DNA from 2 places in the Pantoea sp. RCC30.1 genome. Region 1 is predicted to be linked to the other one. Evidence: predicted binding sites of a transcription regulator. Region 1 holds the regulator's gene; the other holds the start of a gene.
The links. The regulator sigma-54, encoded in region 1, starts transcription at its own class of promoters, with help from an activator protein. The targets are predictions, from matches to a motif close to GTTGGCACANNTTTCGCTNT.

Region 1 (7,487 bases):
GCCTTGCTCTGCCTGCTCCGTCGCCGACGTGTTGGCCGTACGGCAGGCTTATTTTTACTCTGTGGTTTCTTCGTCTGGGTGACGCTGCTCTGGATGCAGCCGGCATTCATGGACGGCTAACAAGGACAGACTCACTATGTCATATCAGCAACCAACAGCATTTGATTTCCAGCAGGCGGGAAAAACCGTCCTGCGCATCGAGCGTGAAGGACTGGAACAACTCGATCAATACATCAACGATGATTTCGCCCGCGCCTGTGCCCTGATCTACACCTGCCAGGGGAAAGTGGTGGTGATGGGCATGGGCAAGTCTGGCCATATCGGCAAAAAAATGGCGGCGACCTTTGCCAGTACCGGTACACCCGCCTTTTTTGTGCATCCGGCTGAAGCCAGCCACGGCGATCTCGGCATGGTCAGCAAAAATGATGTGGTTATTGCCATCTCCAACAGCGGTGAGTCGAACGAAATCCTCGCGTTGATTCCGGTATTGAAACGTCAGCACATTGCGTTGATCTGCATGACCGGCCGACCTGATAGTGCGATGGCCCGGGTTGCCGATGTACATCTGTGTGTCCATGTTCCGCAGGAAGCCTGCCCGCTGGGTCTGGCACCCACCACCAGCACCACAGCCACGCTGGTAATGGGCGACGCGCTGGCGGTTTCGCTGCTGGAAGCGCGCGGGTTCACGGCGGAAGACTTTGCCCTCTCCCACCCTGGCGGTGCGCTGGGCCGCAAACTACTGCTGCATGTGGCTGATATCATGCACAGCGGTGATGAGCTGCCGCACGTCACGCGTGATGCCTCACTGCGCGATGCGCTGCTGGAAATTACCCGCAAGAATCTGGGGCTGACGGTAATCGTCGACGGTCTGATGAAAATTGAAGGTATCTTTACTGATGGTGACCTGCGCCGCATCTTTGATATGGGCATCGATTTCCAGCGCGCCACCATTGGAGAAGTGATGACGCCAGGTGGCATCCGCGTCCGGCCAAACATGCTGGCGGTTGAAGCCCTTAACCTCATGCAGACCAAAAACATTACCTCAATTCTGGTGGCCGATGACGACCGTCTGCTCGGTGTGGTACATATGCATGACATGCTGCGCGCTGGCGTAGTCTGAACAGGAAGAGAAAATGCAACAGGCAACTCCCCCGATTGAAACCTGCTACGGCCCGGTCACTGCGGACTTTATGGCGCGCGCCAGCAACATTCGTCTGCTGATCTGCGACGTCGATGGCGTGATGTCCGACGGAGTGATCTACATGGGGAATAATGGCGAAGAGCTGAAGGCATTCAACGTGCGGGACGGTTACGGCGTGCGCTGTTTGCTGACCTCCGATGTGGAAGTGGCTATTATTACCGGCCGCAATGCCCGTCTGATGGAAGATCGCTGCAAAACGCTCGGCATCCGTCATCTTTATCAGGGACAATCCGATAAGCTTTTGGCCTATCGTGAACTTCTGGATAAACTGTCTCTTTCCGACGATCAGGTCGCCTACATCGGTGATGACCTGATCGACTGGCCGGTTATGGCGAAAGTGGGATTAAGCGTGGCGGTAGCGGATGCACATCCAATCCTGTTGCCACGCGCGCATTATGTCACGCGGATCGCCGGCGGACGCGGTGCGGTTCGCGAAGTATGTGACCTGATCTTAATGGCGCAGAACAAATTTGAGGATGCCAAAGGGCAATCAGTATGAGTAAAAGCAGGCGTTGGATAACGCTGATTCTGACCTTGATTGCACTGGTTTTGATCGGCTGGAATCTTACTAACCAGGATGACGATGCCACGCCAGTCGGGACGGGCAGTCAGTCGCCGACCTATACCAGTGCGGATTCACATACTGTGGTTTACAACCCGCAGGGCGCGCTGTCATATAAACTGGTCTCAGACAAAGTGACCTATTTCTCGGATGACGAGCTGAGCTGGTTCGAAAATCCGGTGATGACCACTTATGATGAGAACAAAATCCCTACCTGGACGCTACGCGCGGATAAAGCAAAGCTCACCAAAGATCGTATGCTTTATCTGTATGGCCATGTTGAGCTGAATACGCTGACGCAGGATTCTCAGCTTGAGCGTATCAAAACGGATAACGCGCAGATCAATCTTGTCACTCAGGACGTTACCTCTGATGACCAGGTGACATTGTATGGCCGCAGTTTTAACTCCACCGGCATGAAAATGCGCGGCAATTTACGGACAAAAAACGCCGAGTTAATCGAGAAGGTCAAAACCTCATATGAAATTCAAAATGAACAAAAATAGCCTGAAGCTTTTACTGGCCAGCATGTTGCTGGCAACCAGCGTTCCAGCGCTTGCCCTGACCGGTGACTCGGATAAGCCCGTCAATATTGACTCGCAGAATCAGGCGCTGGATTTGCAGGGCAATGTCGCGACCTTTACCGGCAATGTCATCGTGACGCAGGGTTCAATCAAAATCACGGCGGATAAAGTCGTGGTGACCCGTCCTGGCGGCGACAGCAAGAAAACCATCGTTGATGCCTACGGTAATCCCGCTACCTTCTATCAGATGCAGGACAGCGGCAAGCCGGTTCAGGGCCATGCCTCAAAACTGCACTACGAACTGGCTAACGATTTCGTTGAACTGACCGGCAATGCTTTCATTGAGCAGCAGGACAGCAACATCAAAGGCGATCGTATTACCTATCTGGTAAAAGAGCAGAAAATGCAGGCTTACAGCCAGGGCCAGAACAAGCGCGTCACCACCGTCCTGGTGCCGTCGCAACTTCAGGATAAAGGTTCGTCCAACAGCGGAAAGAAGAGTAACTGATAGCTATGGCCACATTAATCGCAGAAAACCTGGCGAAGGCATATAAAGGCCGTCGCGTGGTAGAAGATGTCAGTCTGCAGGTAAAGTCCGGCGAGATTGTCGGCCTGCTTGGCCCGAACGGGGCCGGTAAGACCACCACCTTTTACATGGTGGTGGGCATTGTCCCGCGTGACGCTGGCCGCATTGTTATTGATGATGAAGATATCAGTATCCTGCCGCTGCATGCGCGTGCGCGTCGTGGCATCGGCTATCTGCCGCAGGAGGCGTCGATTTTCCGTCGCCTCAGCGTCTACGATAACCTGATGGCAGTACTGCAGATTCGTGATGATCTGACCGAAGAGCAACGCCAGGATCGCGCCCGTGAGCTGATGGAAGAGTTCCACATCGAGCACCTGCGCGACAGCATGGGTCAGGCACTTTCAGGTGGTGAGCGACGTCGAGTTGAGATCGCGCGCGCACTGGCTGCTAATCCTAAATTTATCCTGCTGGATGAGCCTTTTGCCGGTGTTGACCCGATCTCCGTTATCGACATCAAGAAAATCATTGAGCATCTGCGTGACAGCGGCCTCGGCGTGCTGATCACCGACCATAACGTGCGTGAAACCTTAGCGGTCTGTGAGCGGGCTTATATCGTCAGCCAGGGACGCCTGATTGCGCACGGAACACCTAATGAAATTCTTGCGGATGAGCAGGTTAAGCGGGTTTATTTGGGTGAAGAGTTCAGACTCTGATAAGGTGTCGTTAATACCGATGTTTACCTGGGAACGATTATCCTGTCTATGAAGCAAGGTTTACAACTCAGGTTCAGCCAACAGCTGGCAATGACTCCACAATTGCAGCAGGCGATTCGTCTGCTGCAACTCTCTACGCTTGAACTCCAGCAGGAGTTACAGCTTGCTCTCGAAAGCAATCCGCTGCTTGAGCAGACTGATCTGCATGAAGAGATCGACTCCCGCGAATCGTCAGAGTCTGAGGCGCTGGATACACGCGAAGCGCTTGAGCAGAAAGAGATGCCCGATGAACTGCCGCTGGATGCCACCTGGGATGAGATCTATACCGCGGGCACGCCTTCCGGCACCGGCACCGATTATCAGGATGATGAGTTACCGGTTTATCAAGGCGAAACCACGCAGTCACTTCAGGACTATCTGATGTGGCAGGTTGGACTGACGCCTTTCAGTGACACCGATCGCGCTATTGCCACCTCTATCGTCGATGCTATTGATGACACCGGATATCTCACCGTTTCGCTTGAGGAGATCCTCGACAGTATCGGCAACGATGAGCTTGAAGCAGATGAAGTTGAAGCGGTGCTGAAACGCATCCAGCGCTTTGATCCTATTGGTGTTGGCGCGCGCGATCTGCGTGACTGTCTGCTGGTTCAGCTGTCGCAATATGCGCCTGAAACGCCAATGCTGGCTGAAGCACGCCTGATCGTCAGCGAACATCTTGACCTGCTGGCAAATCACGATTTCCGCAGCCTGATGCGGGTGACGCGTCTCAAAGAAGAGGTGCTGAAAGAGGCGATGCTGCTGATTCAGTCGCTGGACCCGCGTCCGGGTCAGTCGATTAACACCAGCGAACCGGAATATGTCATTCCCGATGTGCTGGTGCGTAAGGTTGGCAGCCGCTGGACGGTTGAACTCAATGCCGACAGCGTGCCGCGCCTCAAGATTAATCAGCACTATGCGGCAATGGGCGGCGCGACGCGCAACGACAGCGACAGCCAGTTCATTCGCAGCAACCTGCAGGAAGCCCGCTGGCTGATTAAGAGTCTGGAAAGCCGCAATGATACGCTGCTGAAAGTGACGCGCTGCATTGTTGAGCAGCAGCAGGCGTTTTTCGAGCAGGGTGAAGAATTTATGCGTCCGATGGTGCTGGCGGATATCGCCCAGGCTGTTGAGATGCATGAGTCGACCATTTCCCGTGTGACCACGCAGAAGTATTTGCACAGCCCGCGTGGCATTTTTGAACTGAAGTACTTTTTCTCCAGTCACGTCAATACTGAAGGTGGCGGCGAAGCCTCCTCGACGGCGATTCGTGCCCTGGTGAAGAAATTAATTTCGGCGGAAAATCCAGCCAAACCCTTGAGCGACAGTAAACTGACCTCCATGTTATCTGATCAGGGGATTATGGTGGCACGGCGTACCGTCGCCAAATATCGTGAGTCTTTATCCATCCCGCCATCGAACCAGCGTAAGCAACTGGTTTGAAAGAAATGAGAAGGAAGACCTATGCAGCTGAACCTGACCGGGCAACACGTTGAAATCACTGCGCCTCTGCGTGAATTCGTAAACGGTAAATTTGCCAAACTGGAACATTATTTTGAACATATCAATCAGGTCTATATTGTCCTGAAGGTTGAGAAAGTCACTCAGGTGGCGGACGCAACACTACACGTGAATGGTGGCGAGCTGCACGCCACATCAGAAGCGGAAGATATGTATGCGGCAATTGATGGGTTGATCGACAAGCTTGCCCGTCAGCTGACCAAACACAAAGATAAACTGAAAAAACACTAACCTTCACGCTAGCGACGCGCGCCTGGCGCGCAGAGCCGACAGGATGGGGCGGATAATCCGCCCCGTTTTGTCATCTGAGCAAGCGCCGTTTGTCTCGGGCGTTAAGACGCGCTGCGGTGAATGGCCTGGTGAACACGCAAGTGAAACGATAATGAACAACGATCTCACACTGGAATTGAGCACAGTGCTTTCGCCAGACTGCACCCGCAGCGGCGTACACTGCCAGAGCAAAAAACGTGCGCTGGAAATCATCAGCGAACTGGCCGCTAAGCAGCTCAACCTGCCGCACCAGACGCTTTTCGAAGCGATCCTGACCCGCGAACGCATGGGCAGTACCGGTATTGGTAACGGGATAGCCATTCCTCACGGCAAGCTGGAAGAGGATACGCTGCGCGCGGTTGGGGTGTTTATCAGCCTCGAACAGCCGATTGCGTTTGATGCCGTCGACAACCAGCCGGTCGATCTGTTGTTTGCCTTACTGGTCCCGGCTGACCAGTGCAAAACACACCTGCACACCCTGTCACTGGTGGCGAAGCGTCTGGCAGATAAAACGGTCTGCCGTCGTCTGCGTGCTGCGCAGAGTGATGAAGAGCTCTACGCCATTATTACGGAAGTCCAGACAGAGCAGTAACGCGTCTTTACCGGCCTGGAGCCGGTTTTAAAACGGGAGAGAAGGTCATGGTGCTGATGATCGTTAGCGGTCGTTCAGGCTCGGGGAAGTCAGTGGCACTCCGTGCGCTGGAAGATATGGGGTTCTACTGTGTTGATAACCTGCCAGTCGTGCTGCTGCCTGAGTTAGCTAACTCGCTGGCTGAGCGCAATATTTCGGCAGCGGTCAGTATCGACGTGCGTAACATGCCTGAATCCCCGGAAATTTTTGAAACCGCACTGAATAATCTGCCTGACACATTTTCACCTCAGCTGCTGTTCCTCGATGCCGATCGCAACACCCTGATTCGTCGCTACAGCGATACGCGCCGTCTGCATCCCCTCTCCAGCAAAAACCTGTCGCTGGAGAGCGCCATCGATGAAGAGAGCGATCTGCTGGAGCCGCTGCGTTCGCGAGCCGATCTGATCATCGACACCTCAGAGATGTCGGTGCATGAACTGGCCGAGATGCTGCGCACCCGCCTGCTGGGCAAGCGTGAACGCGAGCTGACCATGGTGTTTGAATCCTTTGGCTTCAAGCATGGCATCCCGATTGACGCTGATTATGTGTTTGACGTGCGCTTTCTGCCCAACCCCCACTGGGATCCGAAACTGCGCCCGATGACCGGCCTCGATCGTCCTGTGGCGGCCTTCCTTGATCGTCACACTGAAGTGCATAACTTTATCTACCAGACGCGCAGCTACCTTGAACTCTGGCTGCCGATGCTGGAAACCAATAACCGTAGCTATCTTACCGTGGCGATTGGCTGCACCGGCGGCAAACACCGCTCTGTCTATATCGCAGAACAACTGGCGGATTACTTCCGTTCGCGCGGTAAGAATGTTCAGTCACGCCATCGCACGCTGGAAAAGCGCAAATCATGACCGTCCGACAAACTGTAGAAATAAAAAATAAGCTGGGCATGCACGCCCGTCCGGCCATGAAGTTGTTTGAGCTGGTGCAGAGCTTTGATGCCGAAGTGTTGCTGCGCAATGAGGCGGGTACGGAAGCCGAAGCCAGCAGCGTGATTGCGCTGCTGATGCTCGACTCGGCCAAAGGCGGGCACATTGAGATCGAAGCCAGCGGCCCGGAGGAAGTTCCGGCGCTGGCTGCGGTCATTGAGCTATTTGAAGCGGGCTTCGATGAAGATTAAGGTTTAGTCGAGCTTATTACGCTGCAGGAAGCCCTCGCCGCCCAGCTGGCGCATCTGACGCAGTATCCACTGCTGCCGCTCTCTGACATAACCTGAGGGCGCAGCAGCACGATAACGAATCGGATTAGGCAGTACTGCAGCCAGCAAAGCGGCGTCGGCTGCGGTCAGCCGGCTGGCTGGCTTATGGAAGTAGCGCTGTGAAGCCGCCTCAACGCCAAAGATACCCGGCCCGAATTCTGCAATATTGAGATAGACGGTCAGTATGCGTCGCTTTGTCCAGACCGTCTCAATCCCTACCGTCAGACCCGCCTCCAGACCTTTACGGACCCAGCTGCGACCATCCCAGAGGAACAGATTCTTCGCCGTCT
Region 2 (7,487 bases), on a different contig from region 1:
AGGGTAGATCATGACGTCGAGCGGCAGGCCAACGGACAGATTGCTGCGCAGAGTCGAATCCAGTGAAATCAGTGCGCACTGCATCGCTTGCTCCAGAGACATGTCGTAGTGCAGCACCCGGTCAATGATCGGTTTGCCGTACTTGCTTTCACCAATCTGGAAATAGGGCGTATCGCGGGTTGCTTCGATGAAATTACCCTGTGGGTAAATATGGAACAGACCAATATCATCCCCGTTGATTTGCCCGCCGAGCAGCAGGTTGCAACTGAAGTCTGTCGTGCTGCCATTCTGTTGTGCTTCACTGTCGCGCTGGATCACCTCACGAACCGTCTCGCCTATCAGAGAAGCGGCCTCATAGAGGCTGGAGGCATTCAGCAGATTGGGACAGTCGGCATTTCTGCTGCGGTGTCGCAGCAGACTGATAATACTTTGAGTGGTCGCCAGATTACCGGCAGTCTGAAGCACCAGCGTACGATCGCCGTCCTGATGAAACACATGCAGTTTTCGGAAGGTGGAAATATGATCCACGCCAGCATTGGTACGTGAATCGGATGCAAAGACCAGCCCGGATGACAGGCGCATGGCCACACAATAGGTCATACCACACTTCCCTTAAAAAATGATTTGCACGCCATAAGCGTGCATGAAGTTTTCACCATCAGCAAGTCGCTACAGGTCAATTTACATCATTTGTACGGCGGCAATCGCGCACATATCTTCGTATCCCCCGCCAATCCGTAAACCGCGTACCGGACAGGCATCCAGGTAATCAATCCCGACGGCAAGCTTAAGATGTTGATCAGGCATACGGGTATTGTTGGTGATATCAAAGCAGTGCCAGCGGTCTTCCATCCAGACTTCGGCCCAGGCATGGGTCGCGACATGGAGAGAATCTTTGCTGTGCAGGTAACCGCTGACATAGCGTGCCGGTATATTCAGGCTACGACAGCAGCTCAGAAAGACATGAGTATGATCCTGGCATACTCCGCTCCCCGCGGCGAAAGCCTCTGCGGCACTGTCGGTCACAAGGGTAGAGCCGGGGGTATATGGCATCCTGAGTAGCAGGTCCGCCATCAGGTTTTCCAGGGCGGCCAGAATCGCCTGGGGCTGATAATAGCGCAGGGCAAAAGCCTGAATCGCCGCATCGGGCTGGGTCAGCGGACTGTGGCGCAGGAAGACCAGCGGTGATAAATGCCCCTGAGCCTGATCTTCAATGCCGTGTTCAATCTCCACCACGCCGTGTGCCTGAATAGTGATGGACTCATGCGGTTCATCGAGTGTCAGCACATGCATGATGTTGCCGAAGGCATCGGTGGTGCACACCGCCTTATCCGGCAAGGTCAGTTTCCAGGAGAGTATGCGTTGATGAGGTGATTCCTGAGGCGTCAGTCGCAGGTACTGGATACTCCGTTGCACCGCCTGGTCGTAGCGGTAGTGCGTGTTGTGCTCAATGCTAAGTTTCATTGCGCCTCCAGATACGTGTGATGAATACTTTCGGCGATCTCGGTTACCTGGGCGAGAAAGGTTTCCAGCCAGTTGTTCAGCCCGATTCTGCTCAGGTCTTTCATGGAACTGAAGCGCAGTTCGGCGTGCAGGATATGCGCCAGCCGGCGTGGCTGGTTTGCACGGCCACCAATCAGCTCCAGTTGCTGAACCATATCGTTGATACACGCCAGCAACGAACGCGGCAGCTCGTTGCGCAGGATCATCAGCTCGGCGATGGTCTCCCGGCTCAGGGGCTGCTTGTAAATACTATGGTAGGCTTCGCGCGCGCTTACCGCCTGCAGCAGTGTGTCCATGCGGTAATATTCGCGCACCGGGTCGTCATCAATATCCATCAGTCTGTTTTTCACTTCCAGCAGACGGGCGGTGCCATCAGCCCGTTCCAGCAGCGTCCCGAGACGGATAAAGTGCATCGCGTCGCTGCGGAGCAGGGTACCGAACATGGCACCGCGGAACAGATGAGAGCGCTCTTTCAACCAGTCAAAGAAGGCGTCCGCACCGTCTGAACCGATGCCCTGACGGCGTAACGATTTCATCCCGATCCAGGTGGCATTGATACATTCCCAGACTTCGGATGAGAGGCTGCCACGTACAGCATGCGCGTTGTTCCAGCCCATCTGCAGGCAACTGAAGATGCTGCTGTCATTCCGGTTATCAAGAGCGAAAAAACTGACCAGATTGGGCATCGTCAGTGTCGGGTAGGTTTCAGCATACAGCTCGCTGGTGCTGGTCAGGTTGAGCGGTACCAGCAGATCATGCGTACCCCCGTTGCGGATGGGCATCATCGACAATTTGTTGGTGACGTCCAGCACCCGGGCGATATTTTCTGCCCGCTCCAGATAGCGGGCCATCCAATAGAGTTCACTGGCTGTCCGGCTCAGCATATATCATCCTCCAGTACCCAGGTGTCCTTGGTTCCGCCGCCCTGTGACGAATTGACGACCAGCGATCCTTCCGTCAACGCGACGCGGGTCAGCCCGCCGGGCACCAGTCGAATCTCCGCGCCACTGAGCACAAAGGGTCGGAGGTCGATATGACGTGGTGCCAGGCCGTCGTTGACGAACGTGGGGCAGGTAGACAACGCCAGTGTGTTTTGCGCGATGTAATTTTGCGGACGCGCCAGCAACAGGTCACGGAAGTGGGCGAGCTCAGCTTTGCTGGCGGCGGGGCCGATCAACATGCCGTAACCGCCAGCGCCGTGAACCTCTTTCACGACCATTTTTTCGAGGTTGGCCAGCACATACGACAGCTCATTTTTATGCCTGCATTGCCAGGTTGGCACGTTGTTGAGGATCGGTTCTTCATGCAGATAAAAGCGCACCATATCCGGAACATAGGGATAGATAGATTTGTCATCAGCCACGCCCGTGCCGATAGCATTGGCCAGGACGACATTGCCAGCCCGGTAAACTGACAGCAGTCCCGGTACGCCGAGCATGGAGTCCGGGCGGAACGCCAGCGGATCGAGGAAGGCGTCGTCAACCCGACGATAGATCACATGTATTCTGCATGGCCCGGCAGTCGTGCGCATGAACAGCATGCCATCCTTAACGAACAGATCGGCACTTTCAACCAGCTCAACGCCCATTTGCTGAGCCAGGAAACTGTGTTCGAAGTAAGCGCTGTTAAAGCGGCCAGGGGTCAATACCACCACGGTGGGATCGTTGATGGGTGAGCTTTCGCGAAGCGTCTGTAGCAGATGCGATGGATAGCGTTCTACAGGGGCAATGCGTTGCTGTCCAAACAGTTCCGGATAGAGCCGCATCATCATCTTACGGTTCTCCAGCATATAGGAGACGCCAGAGGGGGTACGCAAATTATCTTCCAGAACGTAATAGTCGCCATCACTGTTGCGCACCATATCCACACCGACAATATGTGCATAGATATCACGATGGAGATCAACGCCCTGCATACAGGGTTGATACTGTTCGTTGGCCAGAACCTGTTCTGCCGGAATGATGCCCGCCTTCAGAATATGTTGTTCATGGTAGATATCGTAGAGGAAGGCATTGAGCGCCTGCACACGCTGGCGAATACCGGCATCGAGCATGGCCCACTCGGCGGCCGGGATAATACGTGGCACGCTGTCGAACGGGATCAACCGTTCTGCACCACTATCGTCATCGTAGACATTGAACGTAATCCCTACCCGGTGAAACAGGAGGGCGGCTTCTTCCCGCTTGCGCTGGACAGCCTGATGATCAGCCTGTTGCAGCCATTGCCAGTAGGCAGCGTAGTGGTCACGGTGTTCACCTTCAGCCAGAAGCATCTCATCAAAAAAGGGTGAAGCGGAGAGATTGATATTCAGCATCGTCACCTCGCAGACGTTAAAGGCTGTCAATCAATCCAAGCATAAACTGTGCCAGCATCAGAAGAAGCGAAACGGTGCAAAGCCGTCATATTGCCAGGTCAGATGCCCCGTTTTGGTGCAGACTCAGTGCGGGCGTGTCTTAATTTGGCGCTTAGTATGTCGCGATGAACAAAAAAACGGTTCACGGCCCACGGCCACCTGGCGGGCGAAGTTACCGCAAATAAGTGCTGACGATGAATCCACTGGGCGTAGATATATCCAGGTTGCGTAAGCGAGTAATGCGCAAACAGCCAAAAAGAGGATTTTGAATATCGTGCAGGGTAATTGTAATGGAGCCATTGGTATACATTCCTTGTATAAACTTCCGTCGTGGTTTTCACGGGGGATAGCCTCAGTGTTATTTTGCCACGTTCCGGACAGGGGGGTAGTAAGATATGCTGTTACTTTGATTCATTTTTTACAATTATACCGTTTTTATTGATGGTGTATTCGCTACCGTCAACGCCAAATGAAATGTTACTATTTCGGGTATTCCATATGGAAAAAATTCTGTTCTTATCAATGCAATTCAACGGTGGTTGTATATCATCAAAGCATCGCCTGTCGTATTTACCTTGCTCTTTATAGCCATCTGCAAAATCCCAGAAAACTATAGAGAAAAAACCATTTTTCCCAGGTTGCGGAATATCATATTTTTCTTTTAACATGTTCTTATTTTTCAGCCACCAGCTAATTTTCCCTCTATCAGTAAACGGGAAGTTTCTTACCAGGACAGAGCTAAACTCTCCATCTTTATGTACTGCGACAACCTCTGCAGGACGCAGCGACAGCCAAAGCCAGTAGCCCAAAAGAACACAGCCAGCCAGAAAGAACAGCGCAATAGCTTTCTTGTTTTTTATTCTCACTTGCGGTCTCCAGTGATTTCTATGGTGGCTTCCAGGTTGGTCATAAATGTCCTGAAACCAAATTGGTTATACCGCTGTAATGCGTCCATTGGTATACATTCATTGTATAATCTTCCGTCGTGGTCTTCACTGGGGATAATACGCAATGACGTGCGCAAATGTTAATCATAGTTTGTCCTCTCCCGGACATCGATTGCTGATTCAGGACCGGGAGATAGTGGATACTTTGTACCAATAACTCATTTAATCGGATTCGACTTTTATAATGTCGCCATTCTGGACTAATCGGTAATTATCACCATCATATATAGTAAAAAAAACACCTCTATTTTTGCTATTAGTTACAGTGAATACAGCATCTTTTTCAATACAGTTTTTTTCGCTTTTAATATCATTGAAACAGAATCTGTCATATTTTCCCTCCTCTTTATACCCCTCTCCAAACAACCAGACGGTAACTGAAAAAGAACCATCCTCCGCTGGGTTAGGAACATTATACTTTTCTTTAAAAATAGCTTTGTTTTCCATCCACCAATTTATTTTACCCTTATCTGTAAATGGAGTGTTTTTAACCAAAATAGCACTAAAATTACTTTCTCTATGATGAACCGCAATAATCTCTACAGGACGCAGCGACAGCCAAAGCCAGTAGCCCAGAAACACACAGCCAGCCAGAAAGAACAGCGCAATAGCTTTCTTGTTTTTCATTCTAATTTACGGGTTCCGGTGATTTCTATGGTGGCTTCCATATTGGTCATAAATGGCCTGAAACCAAATTGGTTGTACCGCTGTAGTACAAACCAGATACGGAAAAATCGGAACTGGTTAAATCTGAATTTTGAAATATCGTTAACATCAAGGCCAAAGTGATCCTGGATTTTGTAATGCACCACCGCGCCGTAACGGTCATTATCAACCTGTAGCGATTTTATAGTGATGTGTGTTGTCCACGTGTCGTGGACAGCTATACCCATGCCGTTAAAGTTATCCTGGAATCTGTCGAATTTAGGCAATTTACTGTCCAGGATTACTTTTCTTAGTTTATCTGTTTCTTTTACTGGTAAATATCTATTTTCCCAATCTATAAAAGTATTAAAAGCTTTCTCTAACCGTAAGCGTGTACTGTTCTCTGTTGAATAATCTTTGAGAATATGCTCCTTCAAAGCACTGTCCAGATGCATACTGGTGAACGTTTTGCCATCACCGTACTGCATATGAGTGATCATCTGTTCGATCAGATATTTGTACGGGCCATAAACCGAGAACAGGCGAGATAAGTCGCGGAACTCATCGAACAGGATATTAGCGCATTGATGACGGGTGATCTTTTCCCCTATTCCATGGGAGCCATGAAACATTGACTGTGGCTGAGTGAATGGCGTAATTTTGGTCAGGGTGTAAGGGTGGGCTCTGGTGGAAACATCCACCAGTTGGTAATCAGATTTTAACTGTGCTTCGGTCAGATCGCCGCAGCACATATCCCTGGCGCTGTAGGCGTCCATAGACTTTTGGGTTTTGAATATCGTGCAGGGAAATTGTAATGCGTCCATCGATATACATTCCTTGTATAATCTTCCGTCGTGGTCTTAACAGGGGATAGTACGCAATCATGTGCGCAAATGTTAATCATATTGTGTCCTCTCCCGGACATCGATTGCTGATTCAGGCCAGGGAGAGAGTGGATGCTTTACTGCAATAACCTGTCATTAAAAAAGGTTCAGATGTTCTTGTAATGAATCAATATAGTATAGCCTTCTTAACATTTTGCTACTTCTGCATAGCGGGTGCAAAATTGGGAAGACGGATAATTTTATTGCTGTCCTTACGCGAGGGAAGCGACGTTAATGAGATTCGACTTTAATAATTTCACCTTTCTGGCCTAAGCGATAATTATCACCATCGTACGCTGAGAAAGTTACACCAAAATCCCAAAAAATAATAGTAAAATAACCAGAGGGTGATGGCTTAGGGATATCATATTTTTCTTTAAGCATATCTTTATTTTTTAGCCACCAGTTTATTTTCCCCTTATCTGTCAACGGGAAATGCCTGACTAAGACATAGCTATGATTACCATTGTCATGAACTGCAACAACCTCAACCGGACGAAGTGATAGCCAAAGCCAGTAACCAGATAATATGCAAACAGTTAATGTTAATAAGGCAATTTTTTTTATATTTTACTCTCACTTACGGTCTCCCGTAATTTCTATTGTGGCTTCCAGGTTGGTCATATAGGGCTTCAAACCAAATTAGTTGTAACGCTGTAGTACAAACCAGATACGAAAAAATCGGAACTGATTGAATCTGAATTTTGAAATATCGTCAACATCAAGGCCAAAGTGATCCTGGACTGCACAACGATCTCCTCAGAGGACATAATCAGTATGTCGGAAGATCTCTAAAAGTGAAGGCTTCGTTTTGTCAGGGTTTTTACAAAATCAAAGACACAAAAAATCCCGCATGGCTCGCACCGTACGGACTTTCAGAACTTCGTTGAGAATTCTCTTTATCCTATTTTCGTACAGTTTTATCCACTCAGTTTTTCCTCTCTATCTTGAAATGTAAATCGAATTGATAGTTGTTATCGTTTTCATTATCATTTTTGCTTCTTCAGGGAAACGTAAAGGAATCGGAAGAAGATGAATCATCAGCAAAGAATATTTAAAGCGCTTTCCGGCAAAAAGATGTCTGTCGGATTAGCGGGTCTCGCGTTGGGTTTGATCAGTGTCACGGCAGAGGCGGTTACCGTCACAGACGTGGCG

Region 2: a site for sigma-54 is predicted at 3,854-3,873, ahead of AC2LB6_RS09305 (circularly permuted type 2 ATP-grasp protein). Genes of this name have one in related genera too.

The regions. Positions count from the first base shown of each region.
Region 1 covers NZ_JBXUHX010000019.1:29,494-36,980, reverse strand. Annotated here, with positions in the region: gene AC2LB6_RS16610 (calcium/sodium antiporter) at 1-120, shown strand, start outside; gene kdsD (arabinose-5-phosphate isomerase KdsD) at 137-1,120, shown strand; gene kdsC (3-deoxy-manno-octulosonate-8-phosphatase KdsC) at 1,134-1,700, shown strand; gene lptC (LPS export ABC transporter periplasmic protein LptC) at 1,697-2,269, shown strand; gene lptA (lipopolysaccharide ABC transporter substrate-binding protein LptA) at 2,244-2,795, shown strand; gene lptB (LPS export ABC transporter ATP-binding protein) at 2,801-3,526, shown strand; gene rpoN (RNA polymerase factor sigma-54) at 3,575-5,008, shown strand; gene hpf (ribosome hibernation promoting factor) at 5,030-5,317, shown strand; gene ptsN (PTS IIA-like nitrogen regulatory protein PtsN) at 5,469-5,948, shown strand; gene rapZ (RNase adapter RapZ) at 5,996-6,850, shown strand; gene npr (PTS phosphocarrier protein NPr) at 6,847-7,119, shown strand; gene mtgA (monofunctional biosynthetic peptidoglycan transglycosylase) at 7,123-7,487, opposite strand, start outside.
Region 2 covers NZ_JBXUHX010000008.1:36,241-43,727, forward strand. Annotated here, with positions in the region: gene AC2LB6_RS09290 (proteasome-type protease) at 1-600, opposite strand, end outside; gene AC2LB6_RS09295 (transglutaminase family protein) at 682-1,464, opposite strand; gene AC2LB6_RS09300 (alpha-E domain-containing protein) at 1,461-2,387, opposite strand; gene AC2LB6_RS09305 (circularly permuted type 2 ATP-grasp protein) at 2,381-3,817, opposite strand; gene AC2LB6_RS09310 (DUF943 family protein) at 4,258-4,722, opposite strand; partial or broken gene AC2LB6_RS09315 (DUF3289 family protein) at 4,719-4,802, opposite strand; gene AC2LB6_RS09320 (DUF943 family protein) at 4,966-5,436, opposite strand; gene AC2LB6_RS09325 (YPO3983 family protein) at 5,427-6,272, opposite strand; gene AC2LB6_RS09330 (DUF943 family protein) at 6,564-6,899, opposite strand; partial or broken gene AC2LB6_RS09335 (DUF3289 family protein) at 6,909-7,076, opposite strand; gene AC2LB6_RS09340 (ABC transporter substrate-binding protein) at 7,365-7,487, shown strand, end outside.